DNA from 3 places in the Streptomyces sp. AM25 genome. Region 2 is predicted to be linked to each of the others. Evidence: riboswitches for the same ligand, from Rfam matches in the RefSeq annotation. Region 2 holds a riboswitch; each other region holds the start of a gene.
What was found. A riboswitch is a leader RNA that binds a small molecule or an ion and turns the genes downstream of it on or off. The one in region 2 is predicted to bind cyclic di-AMP.
Positions count from the first base shown of each region.

Region 1: linked by a shared signal. The riboswitch ahead of ACLHRZ_RS27875 (C40 family peptidase) and the one ahead of ACLHRZ_RS16240 (M23 family metallopeptidase) in region 2 are both predicted to bind cyclic di-AMP.
Region 3: linked by a shared signal. The riboswitch ahead of ACLHRZ_RS09395 (M23 family metallopeptidase) and the one ahead of ACLHRZ_RS16240 (M23 family metallopeptidase) in region 2 are both predicted to bind cyclic di-AMP.

Region 1 covers NZ_JBKIWN010000023.1:41,745-47,437, forward strand. Annotated here, with positions in the region: gene ACLHRZ_RS27860 (hypothetical protein) at 1-213, shown strand, start outside; gene ACLHRZ_RS27865 (hypothetical protein) at 260-721, opposite strand; gene ACLHRZ_RS27870 (YchJ family protein) at 883-1,302, shown strand; gene ACLHRZ_RS27875 (C40 family peptidase) at 1,295-1,762, opposite strand; cyclic di-AMP (ydaO/yuaA leader) riboswitch at 1,767-1,920, opposite strand; gene ACLHRZ_RS27880 (endo alpha-1,4 polygalactosaminidase) at 2,100-2,954, opposite strand; gene ACLHRZ_RS27885 (spherulation-specific family 4 protein) at 2,951-3,631, opposite strand; gene ACLHRZ_RS27890 (NAD-dependent epimerase/dehydratase family protein) at 3,628-4,527, opposite strand; gene ACLHRZ_RS27895 (nucleotidyltransferase family protein) at 4,537-5,250, opposite strand; gene ACLHRZ_RS27900 (SDR family NAD(P)-dependent oxidoreductase) at 5,300-5,693, opposite strand, start outside.
Region 2 covers NZ_JBKIWN010000010.1:242,893-248,585, reverse strand. Annotated here, with positions in the region: gene ACLHRZ_RS16250 (aldo/keto reductase) at 1-89, opposite strand, end outside; gene ACLHRZ_RS16245 (MFS transporter) at 152-1,624, opposite strand; gene ACLHRZ_RS16240 (M23 family metallopeptidase) at 1,728-2,852, opposite strand; cyclic di-AMP (ydaO/yuaA leader) riboswitch at 2,865-3,034, opposite strand; gene ACLHRZ_RS16235 (PP2C family protein-serine/threonine phosphatase) at 3,185-4,216, opposite strand; gene ACLHRZ_RS16230 (DEAD/DEAH box helicase) at 4,485-5,693, opposite strand, start outside.
Region 3 covers NZ_JBKIWN010000006.1:100,174-105,866, reverse strand. Annotated here, with positions in the region: gene ACLHRZ_RS09400 (GntR family transcriptional regulator) at 12-728, opposite strand; gene ACLHRZ_RS09395 (M23 family metallopeptidase) at 868-1,671, opposite strand; cyclic di-AMP (ydaO/yuaA leader) riboswitch at 1,686-1,841, opposite strand; gene ACLHRZ_RS09390 (M16 family metallopeptidase) at 2,047-3,414, opposite strand; gene ACLHRZ_RS09385 (M16 family metallopeptidase) at 3,459-4,820, opposite strand; gene ACLHRZ_RS09380 (DNA gyrase/topoisomerase IV subunit A) at 5,047-5,693, shown strand, end outside.

The DNA.
Region 1 (5,693 bases), on a different contig from region 2:
GATCTCTTCCTCACGGCCGACGGCACGGATGTCCTCTGGGCCAAGGAGGGCACGCCGGAGCCGTGGACGCTCGTGGCCGGGCCGCAGGGCTTCGTCATCCGTTCTCCGAAGGACCTCGCGCTGGCTGCGCCCACGCCGAACGCGCAGATCAAGCTCGTCGACCCGAAGTCCCCGGAGGTGGGCTACTACCACCTGGAGCACACCCTGTTCTGAACAGGGCGCGAGACGTCGTGGGGGTCGCCGATCAAGTCGGCGACCCTCACGCCGCCGCCGGCAACAGCTTCGGCACCGACCCCAGCAGCGCCCGTTCATCGGTGACCACTGCCGTCACCCCCGTCGTGACCCCGGCCGTGTCCTCCGACCCCGTCGCCCTCAGCAGCGCCGTCACGTCGTCGTCCAGCTTCTTCAGCTGTGCCGGCACCTCCGCCGCGCGGTCCGCCGCCTTCACCGATCTCTGCAGCCGGCCCGACGTCGACCGCAGCCGCCGCTGCAGTTCCTGCAACGCCGCCGTGTCCGGGGTCTTCGAGCGGGCTTCCGTGCCGATCCGGGATGCGAGCAGCAGCGTCTCGCCGAGGTTGCCCACCGTGTCCAGCGACTCCGCCGCAGCGGGCCCCGGCGTGGCGGGCGGTGCGTCCGACGCGAGCGCGGGACCGGCGATCAGCAAGGCGAGCGTGCCGCACACGGCGGCCGCGGCAGTGGAGGGAAACGGGTTCAGGCGCATGCCGTCACCCTTGGTGGAGGGCCTCCGGGCCGCAACCGGCGGACGGCCCCGGCCCCGCGCCCGGACGGGCCCCGCAGTAAACCTGACCTGCGCGTATGTCAAACCGGCAAGCCGATGACCACCGTGCGGCCGAACGGGTTCCCATCCGGCACAATCAAGACGTGTCCAGATCCAGCGCACGTCCCCGGCCGGCCGTCGGCCCCGCCTCGCCCTGCCCCTGCGGGCTCGGCGACACGTACCAGAACTGCTGCGGCGCCTTCCACAGCGGGCAGAAGACCGCGCCCACGGCCGAACGCCTGATGCGCTCGCGCTACGCCGCCTTCGTCGTCCGCGACACCGCGTATCTGCTGCGCAGCTGGCACTCCAGCACCCGGCCCGCGCACCTCGATCTCGACCCCGAGATGCGCTGGACCGGGCTGGACGTCCTGGCGACGACGGACGGCAGCCCGTTCCACCAGGAGGGCACCGTCGAGTTCCGGGCCCGCTGCAGCGAGCGCGGGCACCAGGACGTCCTGCACGAGGTGAGCCGGTTCGTCCGTGAGGACGGGCGGTGGGTCTACCTGGACGGCGCCGTCACCTGACCCGGCCGTACCAGACGCTGCCGGTCCAGATCTTCTCCAGGCGCACGCGCGTGCCCGGCTTGGGGGCGTGCCAGATCTTGTTGTTCCCGGCGTAGATGCCCACGTGGTACACGTTGCTGCCGGAGTGGAAGAACACCAGGTCACCGGCCTGGCGGGAGCCCGCGGAGAGGTGGCGGGTCGCGTTGTACTGGTCGGCCGCGGTGCGCGGCAGGCGCTTGCCGATCCGCTTGAACGAGTAGAGCGTCAGGCCCGAGCAGTCGAAGCGGTTCGGGCCGGTCGCGCCGTACTGGTAGGGCGATCCCTGCTTGGCGGCCGCGACCCTGAGGGCCTGTTCGCCGGGGGTGGCGGCCTGGGTGCCGGGGACCATGCCCGGCAGCAGGACCGTTGCCGCCACCGCGGCGGCGGCAAGTACGGGAATGCGCGCAGGTATTCGCGGCAGTGCAGAAGGCATTGCAGACATGCCGAAGCCCTTCGTCAGCCGCCTGCGAAAGATGACCTGTCGGGTTCGGGCTGGACGAAGGTGCCCGGCCACGGTCGTGGCTTCACCCCAAGGACCACCGCCATCGTGGTCCGTCGTGCTCGGGTCTCCCGCTCCTGCCGGTCCGTCGAATCGGTTCCGCACCCGGTGCGGTGGCAGGACTCGGCGTCCGCCCGGGTGGCCCGCCTCGGTGACGGGGTCTCATGTTCGAGGGACGATCCTGCACCACCCCGCGCTCGAATTCAGAGCCGAATGGGGCTTCTGTGAACTTCTTCACTTCCGCCCTGTAACTGCAACCACGCCCGCATCTGGCACCCCATCAGCACGGCTTGCGCCACGCATCCAGACCCAGCCGCTTCTGCATCGAGCTCAGCCCGAGCCGCGTCGTTTGGCTGCAGAACTCCCCCGGTTTCAGGTCGTATTCGACGTGAAAGACCGCTTTGTTCGCCTTCACAAAGGGTGTCAGGCGCTCGCACTCCTCGTACTGCGCGCACTGCTCGTTCACCGCGAAGTCGAAGTCACCCAACAGCTGCGGGATCTGCTCCAGGTCGTTCTTCAGCCCCACGGACATCCCCCGGTCGTGCGCGAGCTTCGCCAGCATCCGGTTGAACGCCAACTGGTCGTCGGCAGTCAGCTTGAAGCCCGTCGAGTTGCGGAAGCCCTCCGTCAGGTCCGGCTCCACGGCGTCGAAGCCCTTCTTCCGGCACATGTCGATCCGGGCCGCCATGATCGGCTTCAGGACGTCGAGGCGGCGGATGTCCACCCACTTCTCGCCCTTCCAGCCCTTGTTGTTCGCGCCGAGGACGCCCTTGGGAAAGGTGTTCCTGTCCGGCCGGAAGTCCTCCCACGCGCCGGCGTTGAAGTAGCAGATCACCTTCCGGCCGCGCGCATGCAGCACCGAGACCGTCGCGGCCGAGTTCTCGAATCCGTCGATGTCGTAGACGGGGACGTCCACCGACGTGTCGACCTTGCCGTCCAGCTGCCACTGCCAGCGCGTCCCCGGCTTCGGCTGCCAGCGTTCCCCGGAGGCGGGAGCAGAAGGTGCAGGTGCAGGTGCCGTCGCCTGCTCGTCCGGACCGTCTCCCTCATCGTCGGAGGACGAGGACGCGCAGCCCCCGACAGCCAGCAACAGCAGCACACCTGCCACGGCCGCCCCCGCCCGTATCCCCTTCATCGCACCGCCCCCGTCGTCAAGGGCGCGCTCTGCCAGGGGTTGGCCCCGTCGCCCGGCACCGCGCAGTGCACCCCGGCCCCGCGCCGCTCCGCCGTGCGGGCCACCTGCTCCGCGCAGCCCTCCGGGACGGCGTAGACGAGGTGGCAGAACCGGCCCGGCGGATGGTCCGCCGTCCACGGCGGCACCCCGGCCCGCCGGTACTCCTCCCAGCTGCCCTCGAAGGTGACCAAGACGTCGGCGAGCCGCGCGTAGCCGGGGTCCGGATGGGTCCCCGGGTTGAGCGCGACGGTCCGCGCGCCCATCGTCCTGGCGATCAGGACCAGCCGCCGGTAGTGCGGCAACACCGCGGCCCCGGAGGGGACTTGGTCGAGGAAGACGCCGTCCACGTCGTACCACCTGCGGTGCCGGCGGATGTCCGCGGCCACGGCGCGCGGCCGGCGGCGGCCGTACCCGGTGTCGGTGTAGCCCAGCAGCCGCACCCCGGCGCGGCGCAGCCGCCCGGCGGCCTCGGTGAAGGCCGGGTCGGGGCGGTGGCCGGGGCCGTCCGCGGCGTTGAGCACGACCCCGTACACCAGCGGGGCCGCCGCCTGCAGTTGCGCCCAGGCCTCCGGGTGGGTGGCCGGGTGGGCGTAGAGCGGGACGAGCAGCCGCTGTTCCTCCTGCTGCGTCTGCGTCATCGGACGTTCTCCTCTGCTGCCGTGCCGGCCCACACGTCGGCAAGACTCTCGGGCAACGCGTACCGCGGTGTCCAGTCCAGACAGCGGGCTGCCGCGGTGACGTCCGCCTGCTGCCAGGGGACGGCGGCCGAGCGCGGGGAACCGTCGCCGTCCTCCTCGATCGTGCCCCGGAAGCCCGCCGCGCGGGCGAGGCCTTCGGCGACGTCGCGGACGCGGCGTGCCGTGCCGCTGCCGATGTTGAGGACGGGAGGGAGCGGCCCGGTCGCGGTGACGGCGCGGGCGACGGCAGCCGCGACGTCCCGTGCGTCGACGAAGTCGCGGTGTGCGGAGAGGTCCCCGGTCCGGATCCGGCCGTCGCCGCCCGAGCGGCGCAGTTCGGCGGCCAGCCGGCCCGGCAGGGAGGCGAGAGGCTGGCCCGGTCCCACGGGGTTGAACACCCGCAGCACGACGGCGTCAAGGCCGGATCCGGTCACTGCGAGCGTGCCGGCCAGTTTGCTCGCGCCGTACAGGCCGAGCGGGCGGGCCGGGCCGGACTCGGCGGCGGGACGCTGCCCGTCGGCGGGTCCGTACTCGGCGGCCGAGCCCAGGTGGACCAGGCGGGCCCGAGGCGCGGCCTCGTGCAGGGCCGCGCACAGGACGGCGGGGCCGAGCGCGTTGAGAGCGGCGAGGTCCACCGCGCTGCCGCCCACGGCTCCCGCGCAGTTGACGACCGCGTCGGGGGCCACCGAGCGCAGGACGGCCGCCAGCCGGCCCGTATCGGCGGCGGCCACGTCGCAGAAGACGTCCGCGTCGGGCGACCGGCCCGCGCGGAGCACCCGCGCGCCCGGGAGGGCGCGCAGCTGCCCGGTGGCGTGCCGGCCGAGGAAGCCGGTGGCGCCGAGAACGAGGATGCGCATGCCGGCCGTTCACGCTCCCTTGATCAGCAGGTCACGGCGGAGCGAGAACTCGGCGTTGGCCCGGTCGTAGTCGTCGGGACGTCCGATGTCGAGCCAGTAGCCGTCGAACTCGTAGGCGTGCGGCGGGCAGTCGTCCCGCAGCATGTCGAGGACGAGCTCGTCGAAGCCGAGCGGCAGCCCGGGGGTGTAGCGGGCGAGGGCCTCGCGGGAGACGCCGTAGACGCCCATGGAGACGCGGTAGTCCATGCTGGGCTTCTCGGCGAAGCCCACGACGCGCCCGGAGTCGGTGGTCAGCACGCCGAAGTCGATGTTGACGCGGCGGGCGTAGGTGGCGATGGTCAGCGGTGCCCCGGAGGCGATGTGCTGTTTGAGGACGTCGCCGAAGTCGAGGTCGGTGAGCACGTCGCCGTTCATCACCAGGAAGTGCTCAGGCAGCCGGTCGCGCATGGTCAGCAGCGGGCCCATGGTGCCCAACGGGCTTTCCTCGGTGGTGTAGTCGACTCTTATGCCCCATTGGGAGCCGTCGCCCACGTAGGCTCTGATGATGTGGCCGAGGTGCCCGATGGCCAGGGTGCAGCTGGTGAATCCGGCGCCGGCGAGCTGGCGCATCACGATCTCGAGGATGGCGTGCTGGTCGCCGATGGGCACCAGGGGCTTGGGCAGTGCGGTGGTGTACGGGCGGAGCCGGACGCCCTTGCCTCCGGCCAGGATGACTGCGTGCATGATGCCGTTCCTCTCTGCTCCCGGTGCGGGAGCGGTGGGCGGTGGAACGTCAGACGTTGTAGATGCCGGTCTTGTAGCGGGCGAGGTGAGCGGGGTCGCGGAAGAAGGCGATGGTGGCGGCGAGCCCCTCGTCGAGGGTGTGGGCCGGGGCCCAGCCGGTGGCGGCCCGCAGCCGGGAGGCGTCGGCGAGCAGCCGCATCACCTCGGAGGCGCCGGGACGGACGCGCTCCTTGTCCGTGCGGATCTCCAGGTCGGCGTCCATGAGCTTGCCGATCAGGCGCACCAGGTCGCCGACCGAGATCTCCTCCCCCGTACCGGAGTTGAAGGTGCGGCCGACGACGTCGGCGGCGGGCGCGGTGCCGACGGCGAGGAAGGCGGCGACGGTGTCCTTGACGTAGCTGAAGTCCCGGGTGGGCCGCAGGTCGCCGAGGGTGATGGTGCGC
Region 2 (5,693 bases):
GCTTCGTCCGCCGTCCAGCCGAAGACATTGCCGCCGAGCGCGAGCGGGTGGACGGACAGGTTGCCGATCTTCCGGAAGTTGTCAGCCATATCTTGATCAACTGCCGTGGCCCGTCTGCTATTCCGCCGCCCCTCTGTTCTCTGCCGCCCCGCTATTCCGCCGGGGCCGGCGCCGGAACAGGGTCCGCGGCCACCGAGGAGAGCGGTGCGGCGATGTCCTCCAGGGAGCGGCCCTCGGCCCGTACCGCCAGCAGCGCGGCGGTCAGCCCGGCCAGGCACATCAGCGTGGCGCCGATGTCGAAGGCCAGGACGGTGTCACCGATGACGCCGCTGCTGGTCAGCTGGGAGAAGAGCAGCGGGCCGCTGATGCCGCCCGCCGCCGTGCCCACCGCGTAGAAGAAAGCGATCGCCATCGCCCGGGTCTCCATCGGGAAGATCTCCGAAACGGTCAGATAGGCGCTGCTCGCGCCCGCGGAGGCGAAGAACAGCACCACCGACCAGCAGGCCGTGAGCGTGGTCGCGTTCAGGCTGCCGGTACTGAAGAGGTACGCCGTGACGAAGAGGAGAACGCCCGCCAGGAGGTAGGTCGAGGAGATCATGATGCGGCGGCCGAGCGTGTCGAAGAGCTTTCCGAGGAAGAGGGGGCCGAGGAAGTTGCCCGCGGCTATGACGGCGAAGTAGTAGCCGGTGTGCGAGGTGGAGACGCCGAAGAACTTGGTCAGGATCGCCCCGAAGCCGAAGGTGATGGCGTTGTAGAGGAAGGCCTGGCCGACGAAGAGCGCGAGCCCGAGAATCGCCCGCCTCGTGTAGTCCTTGAACAGGGTGCGGGCGATGACGCGGAAGCCGATGCTCCCGCGCTGGCGAATGGTGATCCTGCCAGTGGCGGGGGGCAGTGGCGCGCCCTTCTCGGCCGCGATGCGCGCCTCGATCGCGTCGACCAGTTCCTCGGCCTCCTCTCCCCGGCCGTGGATGAACAGCCAGCGCGGACTTTCCGGGACCTGGCGCCGTACGAGCAGGATGACCAGCCCCAGGACGACGCCCATCCCGAAGGTCAGCCGCCAGCCCACGCCACGGGCGAAGATCGCTGTGTCGAGCATCAGAATCGACAGCAGCGAGCCGCCTATTGCACCGAGCCAGAAACTGCCGTTGATGATGAGGTCGACGCGGCCGCGATAGGCGGCCGGGATCAGTTCGTCGATGGCGGAGTTGATGGCCGCGTACTCGCCTCCGATGCCGAAGCCCGTGAGGAAGCGGAAGACGAAGAACCACCAGGAGCTGAACGAGGCCGCGGTCAGTGCCGTCGCGGTCAGATAGACCGCGAGCGTCACCATGAAGAGTTTCTTCCGCCCGAATTTATCGGTCAGACGTCCGAAGAAGAGCGCCCCCGAACACGCCCCCGCCACATAGAGCGCGGCCGCCATGCCGGTGACCCCGCCGGAGCTGATCGGCAGGCCGCTGCCCTTTTCGGAGAGCCGGCCGGCGATGTTCCCGACGACCGTCACTTCCAGGCCGTCCAGGATCCAGACCGTTCCGAGTCCGATGACAACCGTCCAGTGCCAGCGCGACCAGGGCAGTCGGTCGAGTCGCGCGGGCACGGACGTGGAGATGGTCCTCGCGGTCGTCACACCATCTGAGTGCCCTATTTGAAGCAGAACATTCTCGGGCAAATGTGCGCACGAGTGGACGTACGAATGTGCGAACCGATCAGGGCACGGCCACGGCCGACGGCTACGGCCGGAGGCCCTTGTTCCGCAGCCACGGCAGCGGATCCACCGGCCCGCCGCCGTCCGGCCGCACCTCCAGATGCAGGTGCGGACCCGTGACGTTCCCGGTCGCCCCGACCCGTCCGATGACGTCGCCCGCCGCCACCTTGCCGGACGTGACCACCATCGACGACAGGTGACAGAACCACAGCTCCGTGCCGTCGTCCAGGGTCAGGACGATGCGGTAGCCGTACGCGCCCGACCAGCCCGCCGAGGTGATCGTGCCGCCGGCGACCGCCTTGACGGGCGTGCCCGTCGGGGCGGCGAAATCCTCGCCGGTGTGGTTCGCGGACCACATGTTCCCCGACTGCCCGAAACCCGCGGTGAGGGTGTACGAGCCGACGGGGAGCACGTACGAGCCGTGCTCGCTGGGCGAGGGGGCCGAAGGCTTCTGCGGTGTTTCGGAGGCGGATCCGTCCCCGGTCTTGTCCCCGGTCTTGTCCCCGCTCTTGTCCCCGGCCCCGTCCTCAGTCTTGTTCTCGGCCTTGTCCTCGGCCTTGTCCTCGGCTTGCGGAGTCTCCTGCTCTTTCTCCGCTTCGGCCTTCGCCTCCGCCGTCCGTTCCGCAGCGGCCTTGCGGTGTGCGTCCTCCGCGGCCTTCGTCTCGCTCTGGCGGGCGGCCTCCTCGGCGGAATCCTGCTGGTTCTCGGCCTGCTGGAGGATACGGGCGCGCAACGCCTCCCCGGCGTCCGCGGCGTTCTGCGCCAATGCGGAAGCGGATTCGGTCTTCGGGGCGGCGGTGGCCGGGGATTCCTCTTCGACCACTCCGAGCAGTTTTCCGGCCATCTCCGGCAGTTCCTTCAGATCCGGTACGTCCGGCACGGATATCGGCGCCGCCGGACGGTCCTGGGCACTCGCCATACCGCCCGCGCCGACCGCGGCGATGACACCCACGCCGAGAACGGCGCCGCTGCGGGCCATCGAGCCGCCGCGCTGTTTGGCGACCCGGTGCCGGCCGCGCACGGCCGATCCGGGCACCTCGCCGGGGTTCCATTCCTCGTCGGCGGGGAGGGGCTGCGCACGCTCGTACGAAACGTACGGCTCATGCTGTTCGTGCGAACTTCCGTCCGGGAACAGGCCGTTGGACGCCACCGGGGCGCACTCCTTTCCTTCCTGCTCGCCTACCGGGTTAGCTGACGGGTTCGGAGGAGGAAGGTCCCCTACGGGCCGGCTGCTGCCGGTCCGATTCACCCCAAGGGTTGTGGTTCCCCGGTTCCCTGAAGTTGCTGGTCGCGCAGGTGTAGCCAGACGTGCGGGATTCGGCGAAGGCGCACGGTGCCGCCTCTTGCGGCGGTTTGACGACCGCGCTGCGTTATCGAACGTTAATAGACGCGGCAGCCGATTTCCAAGCCGAAAGCGTGAATTCACGGGGCTCTTGGGCAGGTTTTGCCATGTGGTGGGCGTGCCGCTCAGATCAAGATCGATTACGCACGGTGCGGATGTCCGCGGCGGATCGCCAGCAGGGCCATGTCGTCCGCAGTCTCGCCGCCCGTGTGGCACGCAACGTCCTCGGTCAGGGCCTCCAGGAGGGCGTCCGGGCTGCGGAACTGGCGGCCGCTCAGGCGCCGCTCGGCGTCGTAGAAGGTGCCGTCCGCGTCGCGCGCCTCCGTCACGCCGTCCGTGAAGAGCAGGAGCGTCGTCCCCGGCAGGAACTCCCACTCCTGGACGTGGTCCGGCCACGCGCCGACGTCCCCCAGGCCGAGGGGCAGCGCCGCCGGGCCGCGGTGCGCCTCGGTGACGCGGCCCGCGGAGTGGAGCAGCAGCGGGGGCGGGTGGCCGCGGTTGACCAGGCGGAGGGACGAGGCGCCGGGCGGCACTTCGGCCAGGACGGCGGTCGTGAAGCCCTCGCTCTGATCGAGGTTGGCGCGCCGTGCGCCCTCCCTCTGCAACGCGTGCTCCAGACGCGCCGCGAGCCCCTCGAGCGTGCGCTCCTGCTCGGCCGCCTCGCGGAACGCGCCGACGAGGACGGCCACGGCCTCCACCGCACCGAGGCCCTTGCCGCGGACATCGCCGACGATCACGCGGACGCCGTGCGGGGTGTCCTGCACCGCGTAGAGGTCGCCGCCGATCCGGGCGTCGGCCTGCGCGGCCACGTAGCGCGCGGCGACCCGCAGGCCGCCGATGCGGGCCGGGGGCGCGGGGAGGACGGCGCGCTGGGCCGCCTCCGCGATGCCGCGCGCGGACGCGAGGCGGCGGTCGCTGCGGCGGACGACGTAGTTGATGCCGAGGGCGAGGGCACAGACCGTCACGACGGTGAAGACCTCGGTGATCCGCTCGCCGACGCCGATGGTGGTGCGGACCACGGCCAGGCCGAGGGTGGCGGCGATCGCCACGGCCGCCGTGACGAGCGTGAGGCGGCGGGAGAGGAGGGCGGCCGCGACGAGCGGGGCCGCGGCGAAGAAGGGGGCGGAGGTGTAGTTGGGGGGCGTGAGGTAGTCGAAGACGAGGCCGCCCACGATGAGGATGGCGGGTGAGACTGCCGCCAGGCGGCTGGTTCCGCCGCGTGAGGCGGTTGCCGGGGGTGCCGGTGGCGTGCCTCGGGTCACCTGCCCCAGCCTTGTGCCGGGCACGGGGGTTGGCGAGCGGGGGTGCGCCGAGTGGGGGCCGGGTCCGCTGCGCGGGGCCGCTGTGAACGGGCCGAGGCCGGTTCGGCCGGGCTGCGCCGCGGTGGCTGCTCGCCGGTGCGGTGGGTGAGGGGCCGGTGCCGGCCCCTCACCCCGAACCTCAGGCCGTCGGCCGCCGGCGGCTCTGGCCGCTGCCACCGTTGTTGTTGCGGCGGGGGCGGCGGCGGGGCCGCGACGTGGTCGCGGGCGTCGACTTCTGCGCCGGCGTCGGCGCCGGGGGTGCGATCACCACCGGGACGCCGCTCGGCTCCCGTGCGCCCGTGATGCGGGCCAGCTCCGGGGCCTCGGCGTGGACCCGGGCCACGTTCGGCGTGATCTTCGCCGTCGACATCATCCGCGTCATCTCGCGCCGCTGCTCCGGCAGCACGAGCGTCACCACCGTCCCCGACTCGCCCGCGCGGGCGGTCCGGCCGCCGCGGTGGAGGTAGTCCTTGTGGTCGACCGGCGGATCGATGTTGACGACGAGGTCCAGGCCGTCGATGTGGATGCCGCGCGCCGCGACGTTCGTCGCGATCAGGGCCGTCACCTGCTCCGTACGGAACTGCTCCAGCACCCGGTTCCGCTGCGGCTGGCTCTTGCCGCCGTGCAGGGCCGCGGCCCGGACGCCCTGCGACAGCAGTCGCTTGACCAGGCGGTCCGCGCCGCGCTTGGTGTCCACGAACATGATCACGCGGCCCTCGCGCGCCGCGATCCGGGTAACCGTGTCCCGCTTGCCGTCCACGTCCGCGACGTGCAGCAGGTGGTGGTCCATCGTGACGACCGCGCCCACGGACGCGTCCACGGAGTGCGTCACCGGGTCCGTCAGGAAGCGGCGCACGAGGCGGTCGACGTTGCGGTCGAGGGTCGCGGAGAACAGCATCCGCTGCCCGTTCTGGTCGACCTGGTCCAGCAGCCGCGTGACCTGCGGCAGGAAGCCCATGTCGGCCATCTGGTCGGCCTCGTCCAGGACCGTGATGGTCACGTCGCCGAGCACGCAGTCGCCGCGCTGGATGAGGTCCGCGAGCCGGCCCGGCGTCGCGACCAGCACCTCTGCGCCGCGCGCGAGGGCCTGGGCCTGGCGCCCGATGGACAGACCGCCGACGACCGTGGTCATCCGCAGGTTGACGGCGGTCGCGTACGGGGCGAGCGAGTCGGTGACCTGCTGCGCGAGCTCGCGGGTGGGGACGAGGACGAGCGCCAGCGGCCGCCCGGGCCGGGCGCGCCGGCCGGAGACCGCGGTACGGGCGAGCAGCGCCAGGCCGAAGGCGAGGGTCTTGCCGGAGCCGGTGCGGCCACGGCCGAGGACGTCACGGCCGCTCAGCGAGTTGGG
Region 3 (5,693 bases), on a different contig from region 2:
GCGGGCGGCCGTCAGGAGCGGGCGCCCGCCGTGTTCTCGGGCTGTTTCGCGCCCGGCACGGTCTGCCGCACCGGGCGGCGCAGCCGGTAGGCGCCGGGCGCCCGGTCCAGGCGGGCGGCGGCCAGCGCCCGTGCCCGCTCCGCGTCGCCGCGGGCGACGGCGTCCACCAGGGCCCCGTAGGCCTCCCAGGTCTCCGCCGGGCGCGTCGGCGGCTCGGCCGCGTACACCCAGGCGATCTTGCGGCGCAGCTGGGTGAGCAGCGTGGTGATGCTGGGGCTGCAGGAGGCCTGGGCGAGGGTTTCGTCGAACCAGTCGGCCAGCGGCCGCAGTTCGCCGGTGCGCCCGGCGCGCGCCCGCTCCTGGCCGAGGCGCACGAGGCCGCGCAGCACCTTCAGATGCGCCTCCGTGCGGCGCTGTGCGGCCCGCGCGGCGCCCAACGGCTCCAGCAGGGCCCGTACTTCGAGCAGGTCGGCGGCCTCCTGGGCGGTCGGCTCGGCCACGCACGCCCCCGCGTGCCGGCGGGTGGTCACGAAGCCTTCGGAGGCCAGCGTGCGCAGGGCTTCGCGCACGGGGACCCGGGAGACGCCGTAACGGCGGGCGAGGAGTTCCTCGATGAGCCGGCTGCCGGGCGGGAAGACGCCGGAAACGATGTCGTCGCGGATCGCGGTGCAGACCGCATGCGTGGAAACACGGCCGCCCTCGCGCGTCCCTCCGCCGTCATCGTTCATGTCCGGCGACTCTATGGCAATCGCATCCGGTTTCCGATGGCACCGCCGTCGCCATGGATGTGTTTTGGCCAGCCGGACTGCACACAACGCAGAGGACCCCGGCCGGAGCCGGGGTCCCTGAAGTCTGCGGAGCGGGCCGTTACAGGCTGACGCCGTGGGCGCGCAGGTAGGCGACCGGGTCGATGTCCGAGCCGTAGGTCGGGGCCGTACGGGCCTCGAAGTGCAGGTGCGGTCCGGTGACGTTGCCGGTCGCGCCGGAGAGGCCGATCTGCTCGCCGGCGGAGACCGTCTGGCCGACGGAGACGCCGATGGACGACAGGTGACCGTACTGGGTGTACGTGCCGTCGTTCATCTTGATGACGATGTTGTTGCCGTAGGCGCCGCCCCAGCCCGCCTCGACGATGGTGCCCGAGCCCACGGCGTGCACCGAAGTGCCGGACTCCGCATGGAAGTCGACGCCGGTGTGGCTGCCGGAGGACCACAGGCCGCTGGAGGCCTTGTACGCGGTGGAGACGTAGGAGCCGTCGATCGGGATCACGAAGAGGTTGAGGCGCTTGCGCTCCTCCTCGCGGGCGGCGCGCTCCTTCTCGGCACGCTCGGCGTCGGCCTTGCGCTGGGCCTCCTCGGCGCGCTTCTTGGCCTCGGCGGCGCGCTGCTTGGCGTCCTTCTCGGCCTGGTGCCGGACGTTGGCCTCGTCCGCCGCGCTGCGCTGCGTCTGGGCCTGGGCGTCGACGTTGCCGGAGATGGCGTCGCTCATCACGATGGCCTGGGTGAGGCCCGTGTCCTCGGTGCGGTGCGCCTCGTCCGCGGCGGCCATCGCCGGTGCGGCGAAACCTGCGACCACGCCGCCTGCGGTGAGGGTGGCTATGCCCGCGAGATTGGCGCCGGAACGGACGGCGCGGCTCGGACGGCGGTGCTTCCCGGTGGGACGGGTGAACGCCATGCTGCGGCTTTTTCCTTTCCTTCCTTCTCGCCTACCGGGTTAGCTGACGGGTTCGGAGCAGGAAGGTCTCCTACGGCTCCCTCGCGAGAGGGACCCGATTCACCCCAAGGGAACGGTGGTTCCCCGGCTCCCCTGGCTCGCGCCGTACGGGGACTCGGCGATGGCGGTCCGGGAGCCGCGGTTGCGGTTCCGGCCTGACGGACTGCCGCCCCGACGCTAATCGCCGTCAGATTCGAACGGCAAACAGAAGCAGGGTTTTATGACGTACGCCACATCGTCACCGTGGAACCTCTGCCTGAAATTGGACATAAGGGAGGCGTGTAAGTCCCTGCGGGCCCACACGCCTCCCTCGCTGCGGCTATTCCTGACGAACCGTCAGGCGGAGATCACGGTCACCTCGCCGATGCCCAGCGCCCGGACCGGCTCCTCGATCTGCGCAGCGTCGCCGACGAGAACGGTCACCAGACGGTCGGCCGGGAAGGCGCTCACGACGGCCGCCGTGGCCTCCACCGTGCCGGTGTCCGCGAGACGTTCGTACAGCCGCGCCTGGAAGTCGTCCGGCAGGTGCTGCTCGACCTGGTCCGCCAGCGTGCCCGCGACGGCGGCCGCCGTCTCGAACTTGAGCGGTGCGACGCCGACGAGGTTCTGCACGGCCGCGTCCCGCTCGGCCTCCGTCAGGCCCTCCGCCGCGAGGGTGCGCAGCACCGTCCAGAGGTCCTCCAGCGCGGGGCCGGTGTTGGGGGTGTCCACCGAGCCGCTGATGGCGAGCATGGCGGCGCCCGTCCCGTCCGGCCCCGAGCGCAGTACCTGGCCGAAGGCGCGCACGCCGTAGGTGTAGCCCTTCTCCTCGCGCAGGACGCGGTCCAGGCGGGAGGTGAGGGTGCCGCCGAGGCAGTAGGTGCCGAGCACCTGGGCCGGCCAGACGCGGTCGTGCCGGTCCGGGCCGGTGCGGCCGATGAGCAGCTGGGTCTGGACGGCGCCGGGGCGGTCCACGATCACCACGCGGCCGGTGTCGTCCCCCGCGACCGGCGGCACGGGCCGGGGCGCGGCGGCGGCGCCCGTCCAGGCGCCGAGGGTGTCGGCGAGGGCCTGGCCGAGGTCGACGCCGGTGAAGTCGCCGACGACCACGACGGTGGCGGCGGCCGGGCGCACGTGGGCCTCGTAGAAGGCGCGCACGGCGGCGGCGTCGATGCGCTCGACGGTCTCCTGGGTGCCCTGGCGGGGCCGGGACATCCGGGAGCCGGCCGGGAAGAGCTCCGCGGAGAGCGCCATGGCGGCCCGGCGGGCGGGGTTGGCCAGCTCGTGCGGGATCTCGTCCAGGCGGTTGCCCACGAGCCGCTCGACCTCGTCGTCGGGGAAGGCCGGGGCGCGCAGGGCGTCGGCGAGCAGGCCGAGGGCCTTGGCCAGCCGGGAGGCGGGGACCTCCAGGGAGAGCCGGACGCCGGGGTGGTCGGCGTGCGAGTCCAACGTGGCGCCGCAGCGCTCCAGTTCGGCCGTGAACTCCTCGGCACTGAGCTTGTCGGTGCCCTCGGAGAAGGCGCGGGCCATGATGGTGGCCACGCCGTCGAGGCCCTCGGGCTCGGCGTCCAGGGGCGCGTCCAGGTTCACCTCGACGGCGACGACCTGCTGGCCCGGGCGGTGACAGCGCAGCACCGTCAGGCCGTTGGGCAGCGCCTCGCGCTCGGGGGCGGGGAAGGCCCAGGGGGTCGCCTTGCCCGGCGCGGGCCGGGGGTGGAACTCCATCGTGGGTGCTGCGGTGTCCGTGCCGTTCGCGGCTGCGGTGTCGCTCACCGGTCCGTCTCGCTTTCGGTTGCGGGTGCGTCTGCGGTCTCGTCTGCCTCGCCGCCGGCCTGGCCGGTGGGCTCGTAGACGAGCACGGCGCGGTTCTGCGGGTGCAGCCGGGCCTTGGCGACCGCCTGCACCTCCTCGGGGGTGATCTCCAGGACGCGCTGCACGGCGGTCAGGGCGAGCTGCGGGTCGCCGAACAGCACGGCGAAACGGCACAGTTCGTCGGCCCGGCCGCTGACGGTGGCCAGCCGGTCCAGCCACTCGCGCTCCAGCTGGGCCTGCGCGCGCTCCATCTCCTCCGGGGTCGGCCCCTCCAGGGCGAAGCGGGCGAGCTCCTCGTCGACGGCCGACTCGATCGCGGGCACCTCGACGCCGCCGGAGGCCTTGACGTCCAGCCAGCCGAGCGAGGGCGCACCGGCCAGCCGCAGGATGCCGAAGCCGGCGGCGACGGCCGAGCGGTCGTGCCGCACCAGGCGGTTGTGCAGGCGGGAGGACTCGCCGCCGCCCAGGATGGTCAGCGCCAGGTCGGCGGCGTCGCACTCGCGCGTGCCGTCGTGCGGCAGCCGGTAGGCGGCCATCAGCGCGCGGGCGGGGACCTCCTCCACCACCACCTGGCGCACTTCCTCGCCGATGGTGTCGGGCAGGGCGCCGTCGCGCGGGGGCTGCTTGCCGTCGTGCGACGGGATGGAGCCGAAGTACTTCTCGATCCAGGCGAGCGTCTGCTCCGGGTCGATGTCGCCGACGACCGTCAGCACGGCGTTGCCGGGCGCGTAGTACGTGCGGAAGAACGCGCGGGCGTCCTCCAGGGAGGCGGCGTCCAGATCGGCCATGGAGCCGATGGGCGTGTGGTGGTAGGGGTGGCCCTCGGGGTAGGCCAGGGCCGTCAGCTTCTCGAACGCCGTGCCGTAGGGCACGTTGTCGTAGCGCTGGCGGCGCTCGTTCTTGACGACGTCGCGCTGGTTCTCCATGGACTCGTCGTCCAGGGCGGTCAGCAGCGAGCCCATCCGGTCGGCCTCCAGCCACAGGGCCAGCTCGACCTGGTGGGCGGGCATGGTCTCGAAGTAGTTGGTGCGCTCGAAGCTGGTGGTGCCGTTGAGCGAGCCGCCCGCGTTCTGCACCAGCTCGAAGTGGCCGTTGCCCTGGACCTGGGCGGAGCCCTGGAACATGAGGTGCTCGAAGAGGTGGGCGAGGCCGGTGCGGCCCTTGACCTCGTGGCGCGAGCCGACGTCGTACCAGAGGCAGACGGCGGCGACCGGGGTCAGATGATCCTCGGAGAGCACCACCCGCAGGCCGTTGGCCAGGCGGTGCTCGGTCGCTTTCAGGCCGCCGGAACCGGCCTGTTGCGTGGCCGTGTGACCCATGGGCATGTACGTCCCTTCGATTGCTCGAAAATCCCGCGGTGCCTCGCGGCGGCGCGCGTGATGAACAGTCCTGTCACTGTATGCAAGCGCGTCGGCTTCTGGCGAAGTTCCCGGACCGCTCACTCCCTGCGGACGGGTCGCGGTCGGCGTTGTCGGTGGCGCGGTCCACAATGGTCGGCGTCAGCACACCCGCCCCGGCAAACCGATCGAAGGAGCCGCAGCCGCGATGGCCCGCCGCAGCACGAAGACCCCGCCGCCGGAAGAGTTCGAGGAGCGCATCCTCGACATCGACGTCGTCGACGAGATGCAGGGCTCCTTCCTCGAGTACGCCTACTCCGTCATCTACTCCCGCGCCCTGCCCGACGCCCGCGACGGGCTCAAGCCCGTCCAGCGCCGCATTCTCTTCCAGATGAACGAGATGGGCCTGCGCCCCGAGCGGGGCCACGTGAAGTGCGCCCGCGTCGTCGGCGAAGTGATGGGCAAGCTCCACCCGCACGGCGACGCCTCGATCTACGACGCCCTGGTGCGCATGGCGCAGCCCTTCTCGATGCGGCTGCCCCTGGTCGACGGCCACGGCAACTTCGGTTCGCTGGGCAACGACGACCCGCCCGCGGCCATGCGGTACACCGAGGCCCGCATGGCGGCGCCCTCGTCGCTGATGACGGAGTCGATCGACGAGGACACCGTCGATTTCGCGCCGAACTACGACGGCAGCGAGCAGGAGCCCGTCGCCCTCCCCGCCGCCTACCCCAACCTGCTGGTCAACGGCTCGTCCGGGATCGCGGTCGGCATGGCGACGAACATGCCCCCGCACAATCTGGGCGAAGTGGTCGCCGCCGCCCGGCACCTGATCAAGCACCCGGGCGCCGACCT